DNA from 2 places in the Streptomyces griseochromogenes genome. Region 2 is predicted to be linked to the other one. Evidence: riboswitches for the same ligand, from Rfam matches in the RefSeq annotation. Region 2 holds a riboswitch; the other holds the start of a gene.

Region 1 (4,409 bases), 1.6 Mb from region 2:
CCGAGGGTCTGGTCCGCTACATGCCGGGCTGGGAGATCAACTTCTGGGGTCACACGCTGGTCCTCGGCGTGTTCATCCCGCTGGTCCTCTTCGGTCTGGTCCTGGGCGTGATCGCGGTCTACCCGTTCATCGAGTCCTGGGTCACCGGCGACAAGAGCGAGCACCACATCCTGGACCGCCCGCGCAACGCCCCGACCCGTACGGCCTTCGGTGCCGCCTGGGTCACGGTGTACATGGTCGGCCTGGTCGGTGGTGGCAACGACCTCATCGCCACCCACTTCCACCTGTCGATCAACGACGTGACCTGGTTCGTCCGGATCTTCTTCTTTGCCGGACCGGTCATCGCGTTCATCGCCACCAAGCGGATCTGCCTCGGCCTGCAGCGCCGCGACCGCGAGAAGGTGCTGCACGGTCGCGAGACCGGCATCATCAAGCGTCTGCCGCACGGTGAGTTCATCGAGGTCCACGAGCCGCTCAGCCAGGAGCAGCTGCACACCCTCACGGCCCACCACCAGTACGAGCCGGCCGAGATCGGCCCGACGGTCGACGAGAACGGTGTCGAGCGGAAGGTGAAGACGTCCGAGAAGCTGCGCGCCAAGCTCAGCAACGCCTACTACGGCGAGGACAACCAGATCCCGAAGCCGTCCGTCGAGGAGTACAAGGAGATCACGAGCGGCCACGGCCACCACTGATCCCCGCGTCGCCACGCCACGCAGAAGGGCCCCGTCCGGCTTCCGGACGGGGCCCTTCGCCGTGCCCCGGGCTGGATAGGGTGGGATCACACTGTTCTGCTAGACACACAGGAGCGGCTATGAGCGCTGTGACCCCCGCTGGAGGCGACACCGCGGCGGGCCGTTCCTGGCCCGCCCTGCTGAACGGGCTGCTGGACGGCCGGGACCTCACCGCCGACGACACGGCCTGGGCGATGGACCTGATCATGCGCGGGGAGGCGACCGACGCGCAGATCGCCGGATTCATGGTGGCGCTGCGGGCCAAGGGCGAGACGGTGCAGGAGATCACCGGCCTCGTGCGGACCATGTACGAGCACGCCAACGTGATCGAGGTGCCGGGGCCGGCCGTCGACATCGTCGGCACCGGCGGCGACGGCGCCAAGACGGTGAACATCTCCACGATGTCCTCGATCGTGGTCGCCGGCACGGGAGCGAAGGTCGTCAAGCACGGCAACCGCGCCGCGTCCTCCGCCTCCGGGTCCTCCGACGTCCTGGAGAAGCTCGGCATCAATCTGAACCTGACCCCGCAGCGGGTCGCCGAGGTCGCCGAAGAGGCCGGCATCACCATCTGCTTCGCGGTGAAGTTCCACCCGTCGCTGCGGTACGTCGCCCCCGCGCGCGGCCAGCTGGGGATCCGTACGACCTTCAACGTCCTCGGTCCGCTGACCAATCCGGCCAAGGTGCGGGCCCAGGCCGTCGGTGTCGCCGATCCGCGCATGGCGCCGATCGTGGCCGGGGTCCTCGCCGAGCGCGGCAACTCCGCGCTGGTCTTCCGCGGGGACGACGGCCTGGACGAGCTGACCACCACCTCCACCTCCCGGGTGTGGGTGGTCAGGGACGGCAAGGTCACCGAGGAGAGCTTCGACCCGCGGGACGTCGGCATCGAACTCGTCCCCGTGGAAGCCCTGCGCGGCGCCGACGCGTCCTACAACGCGGAAGTGGCCCGGCGCGTGCTGGACGGCGAGAAGGGCCCCGTCCGGGACGCGGTACTGCTGAACTCGGCGGCCGCGCTCGTCGCTCTGCGGCCGACCGGGGCGCCGCTGGCCGATCAGCTGCGGGCCGGTATGGCCGAGGCGGCCGAGTCGATCGACTCGGCCGCGGCGAAGCGGACGCTGGAGCGCTGGGTGGCGGCGAGCAACAGGTAACGGATCCGAGGCGCGGTCCCGCGATCCGGACAGGAGTTGCGGGACCGCGATCACTTCACGTACGTTCCTGTCCAGGTCATGAGTGACAGCCACAAGGCCCCGGCCGGCTGTCCGGCAACCCTCCGTCCGTGGCGGGGTGCCCCGGGTGAAGACCAGGCCGTAGGCAGCGAGGTCTACGGCAAGCGCGGACCCCTCGCACACCAGGGGTCCTGGTCGTCGAGGAGCCTCCCGTGAGCAAGCGAATGCGATAGGGCGTAGAGCCCCGCCTCCGCATCCCCCTTTTCACTTCCTCCGTGCTTGAGCCACACCCGCTCGCACGGCGGTTCCGCCTTGCCATTCACGGGAGTTCCCCATGTCCGTCTCCACCGCTGCCTCCGCCCAGTCCATTTGCGCCCACCTGCCCGTTCTGGGCCGTGATGTCACTGTCCCGCTCGTGACCGGCGGCGAAGTCGCCTACGCCGCCCTCGACTACGCGGCCAGCGCCCCCGCCCTGCAGCGCGTCTGGGACGACGTGGCGGCCTACGCGCCGTACTACGGCAGCGTCCACCGTGGCGCCGGCTACCTCTCCCAGCTCTCCACCGACCTGTTCGAGAACGCCCGCGGGACGGTCGCCGAGTTCCTCGACTGCCGCGAGGCCGACCAGGTCATCTTCACCCGCTCGACCACGGACTCCCTCAACCTCCTCGCCCGCGCGCTCCCGGCCGACTGCCAGGTCTTCGTCTTCGAGACCGAGCACCACGCCTCCCTGCTGCCCTGGCAGGACGCCCGCGTCACCTACCTCAACGCCCCGCGCACCCCGCGGCAGGCCGTGGAGACCCTGGAGCGGGCCCTGGCCGACCGGGACCCCCACGGCCCGGCCCTGGTCTGTGTCACCGGCGCCTCCAACGTCACCGGCGAGCTGTGGCCGGTGCGCGAGCTGGCCGCCGCCGCCCACGCCCACGGCGCCCGGATCGTCCTGGACGCCGCTCAGCTGGCCCCGCACCACCCGGTCTCGGTCCAGGAGCTGGACGTCGACTGGGTCGCCTTCTCCGGCCACAAGCTGTACGCCCCCTTCGGCTCCGGCGTCCTGGCCGGCCGCGCCGACTGGCTGGTCGCCGCCGAGCCGTACCTCGCGGGCGGCGGCGCGAGCCGCAAGGTCACCCGGCGCGAGGACGGGGGAGTGGCCGTTCAGTGGCACGAGAACGCCGCCCGCCACGAGGCGGGCTCCCCGAACGTCATCGGCGCCTACTCCATCGCCTCCGCCTGCAAGGCGCTGACCGAGGCCGGCTTCGACAGCCTCGTCGCCCGTGAACGGCACCTGATCGCCGAGGTCCGCGAGGGCCTCGCCGAGGTCCCCGAGGTCAGGATCCTCTCCCTCTTCGGCGACGACGCCCCGCGCGTCGGTGTGATCAGCTTCGTCGTGGACGGCTGGAACAGCTCCCACTTCGCCGCCGCCCTCTCCGCCGAGTACGGCATCGGCGTCCGCGACGGCCTGTTCTGCGCCCACCCCCTGGTCCGCACCCTGCTGGGCTCCGCCCCCCAGACGCAGGGCGAATGCGGCGCCCCCGAGGCGGCCCCCGGCGAGAAGTCCCTGAACGCGATCCGGGTGAGCTTCGGCGCGGGCACGCCCGACGAACACGTGGACCGCTTCGTCAAGGCGGTGAAGGAACTGGTCCGCGACGGCGCCAAGTGGCAGTACCGCACCGAGGAAGGCCGCTGCGTCCCCGCGGTCTGAAGCCGGCCTGAAGGGCAGCCCCAGGGGCGCGGGGAACTGCGCGAGAAACCACAACGCACCCGCACCCGCAAGACGACCGCGCCTCGCAGACGCCCAGGCGGCGTTGAACCGATCAGTTGTCCAACCCGATCGAAAACGCCGCCTCAAGATCATGCTGCGAGTACGTCCGGAAAGCGACATGCGTATCCGTGCCCTCGACCCCCGGAATCTTGCTGATCCGCCCCGGAATCACCTCGGCCAGATCCTCGTGCTGCCGCACCCGGACCATGGCGATCAGGTCATAGGTACCGGTGACGGAGAAGACCTCACTCACCGAGTCCAGCGAAGCGATCTGCTCCGCGATCTCGGGGATCCGGTCCACGCTGGTCTTGATCAGGACGATCGCGGTGATCACGACTGGTTCTCTCCCTCGGGTACCGGAGCTGCGGCGGCCTTCACTCTAGTCGTACGGAATCGCGCCCACGCATAGACGAAGCCCACCCCGAACCCCACCAGATGCGCCAGGTACGCCACCCCCGGCCCTTGCGCGGAACGCCCCGCCGCGAGCCACTGCAGAGCCGCCCAGAAGGGCAGCACGACCCAGGCCGGGAATCGCATCGGCAGGAAGAGCAGGAAGGGGAGGAGACTGGTGACACGGGCGCGGGGGAACAGGTAGAGGAACGCTCCGAGGACCGCCGAGATCGCCCCGGAGGCGCCCACCAGCGACTGCTCGGAGGCGGCGTTGGCGGCCGCGTACCCCAGCAGGGCCAGGTAGCCGCAGCCGACGTAGAAGAGGGTGAACTCCAGCCGGCCCATCCGCTCCTCGGTCATCGTCCCGAA
Region 2 (4,409 bases):
CTCGTTCACGTCCGTCCGGTGCGCCCGCTCCCGCAGGAAGTCCGCGTCCGCCCCGAGCCCGTGCACCCCGATCCGGGTCCCGGACGGGATGCCGGGTCCCAGTACCGCGTGACAGCAGTCGGTGAACGCGTCCGCCCACCGCCGGGTCAGGAACGCGGCCCGGTCCGCGCCCAGGATGCCGCTCAGCAGCTCCGCCGCGATGTCGTCGGGCAGCAGGCGGAAGTAGTCCGGCGGTGCCCACGGGGTGTGCGAGAAGTGGCCGATGCGCAGGTCGGGGCGGAGCCGGCGGAGCATCCGGGGGGCGAGCGCCAGGTGGTAGTCCTGGATCAGCACCGCCGCGCCGTCCGCGGCCTCCTCGGCCAGCGCCTCGGCGAAGGCCTGGTTGTACGCCTCGTACGCCGCCCACTGCCGCCGGAAGCCCGCGTCGAAGATCGGCTCCAGCGGGGTCTGGTACAGCATGTGGTGGACGAACCAGAGCACCGAGTTGGCGATGCCGTTGTACGCGTCGGTGAACACCGCCGCGTCGATGTCGAGCATGCGCACCCGCTGCCCGCCGGTCTCCTCGGCCGGCAGCAGCCCGCCGCCCGCGCGCCGTACCGCCTCCCGGTCGCCGTCGCCCAGCGTGGCGCACACCCACACGGCGTTGTGGTCCGGCCCGATGGCCGACAGCCCCGAGACCAGCCCGCCGCCGCCCCGCTTGGCGCGCAGCGAGCCGTCCTCGTGCACCTCGTACGAAACCGGGCCGCGGTTGGACGCGACCAGCACATCAGCAGTGTGCGCGGAAGCCATGGTCCTCAACCTAGCCCGGCCCCGAAACGCTCAAACGTGCGGTCTGCCCCAGAAGGGGGCTGTATACAGCCGTTCTCGCGCGCCCCTCAGGCCACCCGGCGTGCCGCGTACTCCGCGATCTCCGCCATCGGCGGCCGCTCCTCGGTGTCCACCGAGTAGGTGCGCGGCTCGAATCCGTCCTCGCCCCGCTCGAACTGGGTGAGCGAGGGCCGGACGAGGTGGCCGCGGGCCAGCCGCAGCTGGGCCGTGCGGTAGATCGCCGCGGCCATCCGGCCCAGGGCCTGCCCGTCCTGGTGACGGTGCTTGCGCACGCCGACGTCCACCTGGGCGAGGGCGTCCAGGCCCACCAGGTGCAGCGCGTCCACGAGCATGCCCAGCTCCACGCCGTAGCCCACCGGGAACGGCAGCTGCTCCAACAGGGAGCGGCGGGCCGCGTACTCGCCGCCGAGCGGCTGCACGAAACCGGCCAGCTGCGGCCAGTGCATGTTCAGCAGCGGGCGGGCCATCAGTTCCGTCACCCGGCCGCCCTGCCCCGCCGTCCTGCCGGGGGCGAGCGCATCCGGCTCGGCGCCGAGCGGGCGGTCGTACATGGCCTTGACGAGGTCGACGTCCGGGTCGGTGAGCAGCGGGCCGACGACCCCGGAGACGAAGTCGGAGGAGAACTCCTTCAGGTCGGCGTCGATGAAACAGACGATGTCCCCGCTGGTCACCAGCAGGGAGCGCCACAGCACCTCGCCCTTGCCGGGGACGGCCGGGATGCGGGGGAGGATGTCGTCGCGGTGGACGACCCGGGCGCCCGCGGCGGCCGCGACCTCGGAGGTGCGGTCGGTGGACCCGGAGTCGACGACGACGATCTCGTCGACCAGCGGGGACTGCTCCATGAGGTCGTGGCGGATGACCGCGACGATGTCGCCGACCGTCTCCTCCTCGTTGAGCGCGGGCAGCACGACGGAGACCGACTGACCCGTGCGCTGCTTGGCCGCCAGGATCTGACGGAGCGGGCGATCGGTCACGGACCAGGAGCGGGTGGCCAGCCAGCGCTCGACTTCTTCCAGCACAGTCAGCGGCTCCTCACGTTGTCTCGCGGTTCGGACGACTATCTCAACTGTCCTGGCCTTCGGTTACAGTCTTGAACAACGCCGATGACCATCGCATGTCGAGGGTCAACCGCGGGTTTACAACCACATACAGCTCATCCAGAGGGGCAGAGGGACACGGCCCGATGAAGCCCCGGCAACCCTCCAGTCGGTTCTCGTTCTCCAGCGAGGCTCCCGGCTAGGGAAGGTGCCAAATCCGTCTCACGGCGAGATGCGTCGTGAGGAAGATGAGGAGAAAGGGCCTCGCCTCCATGGCTGTGCAGACAGTTGCAAGCACCAGCAATCCCACCGTAGACCTCGGCCCCGCCGCTGCCCTGAGCTGCCGCGAGTGCGGTCACCGGGTTCCGCTCGGGCCGGTGTTCGCCTGCGAGGAGTGTTTCGGTCCGCTGGAGATCGCCTACGACTTCTCCGCCTACGGCACCGAGGAGCTGCGGGCGCGCATCGAGGCGGGCCCCGCGAACATCTGGCGGTACGCGCCGCTACTGCCCGTCCCCGCCGACGTGGCCGACAAGCCGAACATCAACCCGGGCTGGACCAAGCTCGTCAAGGCCGACAACCTCGCGCGTGAGCTGGGGGTGACCGGCGGGCTGTACGTGAAGGACGACTCCGGCAACCCGACGCACTCCTTCAAGGACCGGGTGGTCGCCCAGGCGCTGGAGGCGGCGCGAGCCTTCGGCTTCACGACCCTGTCCTGCTCCTCCACCGGCAACCTGGCCGGCGCCGTCGGCGCCGCGGCCGCCCGGGCCGGCTTCCGCTCCTGCGTGTTCATCCCGCACGACCTGGAGCAGGGCAAGGTCGTCATGGCCGCGGTCTACGGCGGCGAGCTGGTCGGCATCGAGGGCAACTACGACGATGTGAACCGCTTCTGCTCCGAGCTGATCGGCGACCCGGCCGGCGAGGGCTGGGGCTTCGTCAACGTCAACCTGCGGCCGTACTACGCGGAGGGGTCGAAGACCCTGGCGTACGAGATCTGCGAGCAGCTCGGCTGGCGGCTCCCGGACCAGATCGTGGTCCCGATCGCCTCCGGCTCCCAGCTCACGAAGATCGACAAGGGTCTGCAGGAGCTGATCAAGCTCGGGCTGGTCGAGGACAGGCCCTACAAGATCTTCGGCGCGCAGGCCGAGGGCTGCTCGCCGGTGTCGGTCGCCTTCAAGGAGGGCCACGACGTGGTCCGCCCGCAGAAGCCGAACACGATCGCCAAGTCCCTCGCCATCGGCAACCCGGCCGACGGCCCGTACGTCCTCGACATCGCCCGTCGTACCGGTGGTGCGGTGGAGGACGTGACCGACGAGCAGGTCGTGGACGCGATCAAGCTGCTGGCCCGGACCGAGGGCATCTTCGCGGAGACCGCCGGCGGGGTGACCGTGGGCGTGACGCGCAAGCTGATCGAGAACGGTGTGCTGGACCCGACGCTGACGACTGTCGTGCTGAACACGGGAGACGGTCTGAAGACGCTGGACGCGGTGGCCGGCACAGGGCTGACCGCCACCATTCGTCCCAGCCTGGAGTCGTTCCGCGAGGCCGGGCTCGTCTAGGGTCCGCCCCACTCGTTTCGTCCGCGGGCCGGTGGGGGCTGGTCGCGCCCACGCGGCGGAAGCCGCACATCGAACACAGCCCCGCGCCCCTGAGGCCGTACACCCGACCGGAGGTCACACGTCATGAGCGTCACCGTTCGCATCCCCACCATCCTGCGCACCTACACGGGCGGCCAGGCCGAGGTCGCCGCCCAGGGGGCGACCCTCGCCGAGGTCATCGAGGACCTGGAGAAGAACCACACCGGGATCGCCGCCCGGGTGCTGGACGACCAGGGCAAGCTGCGCCGATTCGTCAATGTCTACGTCAACGACGACGACGTCCGCTTCGAGCAGGGTCTTGAAACGGCGACCCCGGACGGTGCCGGTGTCTCCATCATTCCGGCCGTCGCCGGCGGCTGATCATTACCTTCGGTAACCGCGGTTACCGATTGTTCATCGAATGGCCTCCCCCGTGAGAGAAACGGAGGGGGCCATTCAGTGTGATTGAGCGCGGTACAGTTGGGGAACGCGTACCGGACCTGCGGGTCGCAGGCCCCGGATTTCACGCCGCGCGCCCGATAAGAAGCAGCCAAAGTATGCGGGCCGTATGCGGCTTTTGTGCCACTTTGAGTAGCCCGACTTACCCTGAAATCAGCCGAATTCTTGGCAGATTCCGGAACGGGCGCGTCCAGATTTCTCGTCCGATTGACCTGTTGCAGACGGCAGTTGGACAGATACATTCAGCCGCGGTCGACGCGTTCCGGCGCACGCCCCCGACCAATGGGGGGTGAGGTCTGACCCGGGTCCGCGAAGTGTGGATCTGTGCAAGGGCCAGTAATAGGGGAGTTAGGCATGGCTCAGGGCACCGTCAAGTGGTTCAACGCGGAGAAGGGGTACGGCTTCATCGCGGTCGACGGTGGTGCGGATGTATTCGTCCACTACAGCGCGATCCAGATGGACGGTTACCGCACCCTGGAAGAGGGGCAGCGGGTCGATTTCGAGATCTCGC

The links. A riboswitch is a leader RNA that binds a small molecule or an ion and turns the genes downstream of it on or off. The one in region 2 is predicted to bind S-adenosylmethionine.
Region 1: another riboswitch for S-adenosylmethionine. It lies ahead of AVL59_RS37735 (aminotransferase class V-fold PLP-dependent enzyme); the one in region 2 lies ahead of thrC (threonine synthase).

Annotation. Positions count from the first base shown of each region.
Region 1 is NZ_CP016279.1:8,693,146-8,697,554, reverse strand. It holds gene qcrB (cytochrome bc1 complex cytochrome b subunit) at 1-692, shown strand, start outside; gene trpD (anthranilate phosphoribosyltransferase) at 812-1,876, shown strand; SAM riboswitch class IV at 1,951-2,067, shown strand; gene AVL59_RS37735 (aminotransferase class V-fold PLP-dependent enzyme) at 2,229-3,590, shown strand; gene AVL59_RS37730 (Lrp/AsnC family transcriptional regulator) at 3,703-3,984, opposite strand; gene AVL59_RS37725 (rhomboid family intramembrane serine protease) at 3,981-4,409, opposite strand, start outside.
Region 2 is NZ_CP016279.1:10,291,550-10,295,958, reverse strand. It holds gene AVL59_RS44945 (alpha,alpha-trehalose-phosphate synthase (UDP-forming)) at 1-789, opposite strand, end outside; gene AVL59_RS44940 (glucosyl-3-phosphoglycerate synthase) at 876-1,847, opposite strand; SAM riboswitch class I at 1,979-2,120, shown strand; gene thrC (threonine synthase) at 2,138-3,421, shown strand; gene AVL59_RS44930 (MoaD/ThiS family protein) at 3,545-3,820, shown strand; gene AVL59_RS44925 (cold-shock protein) at 4,253-4,409, shown strand, end outside.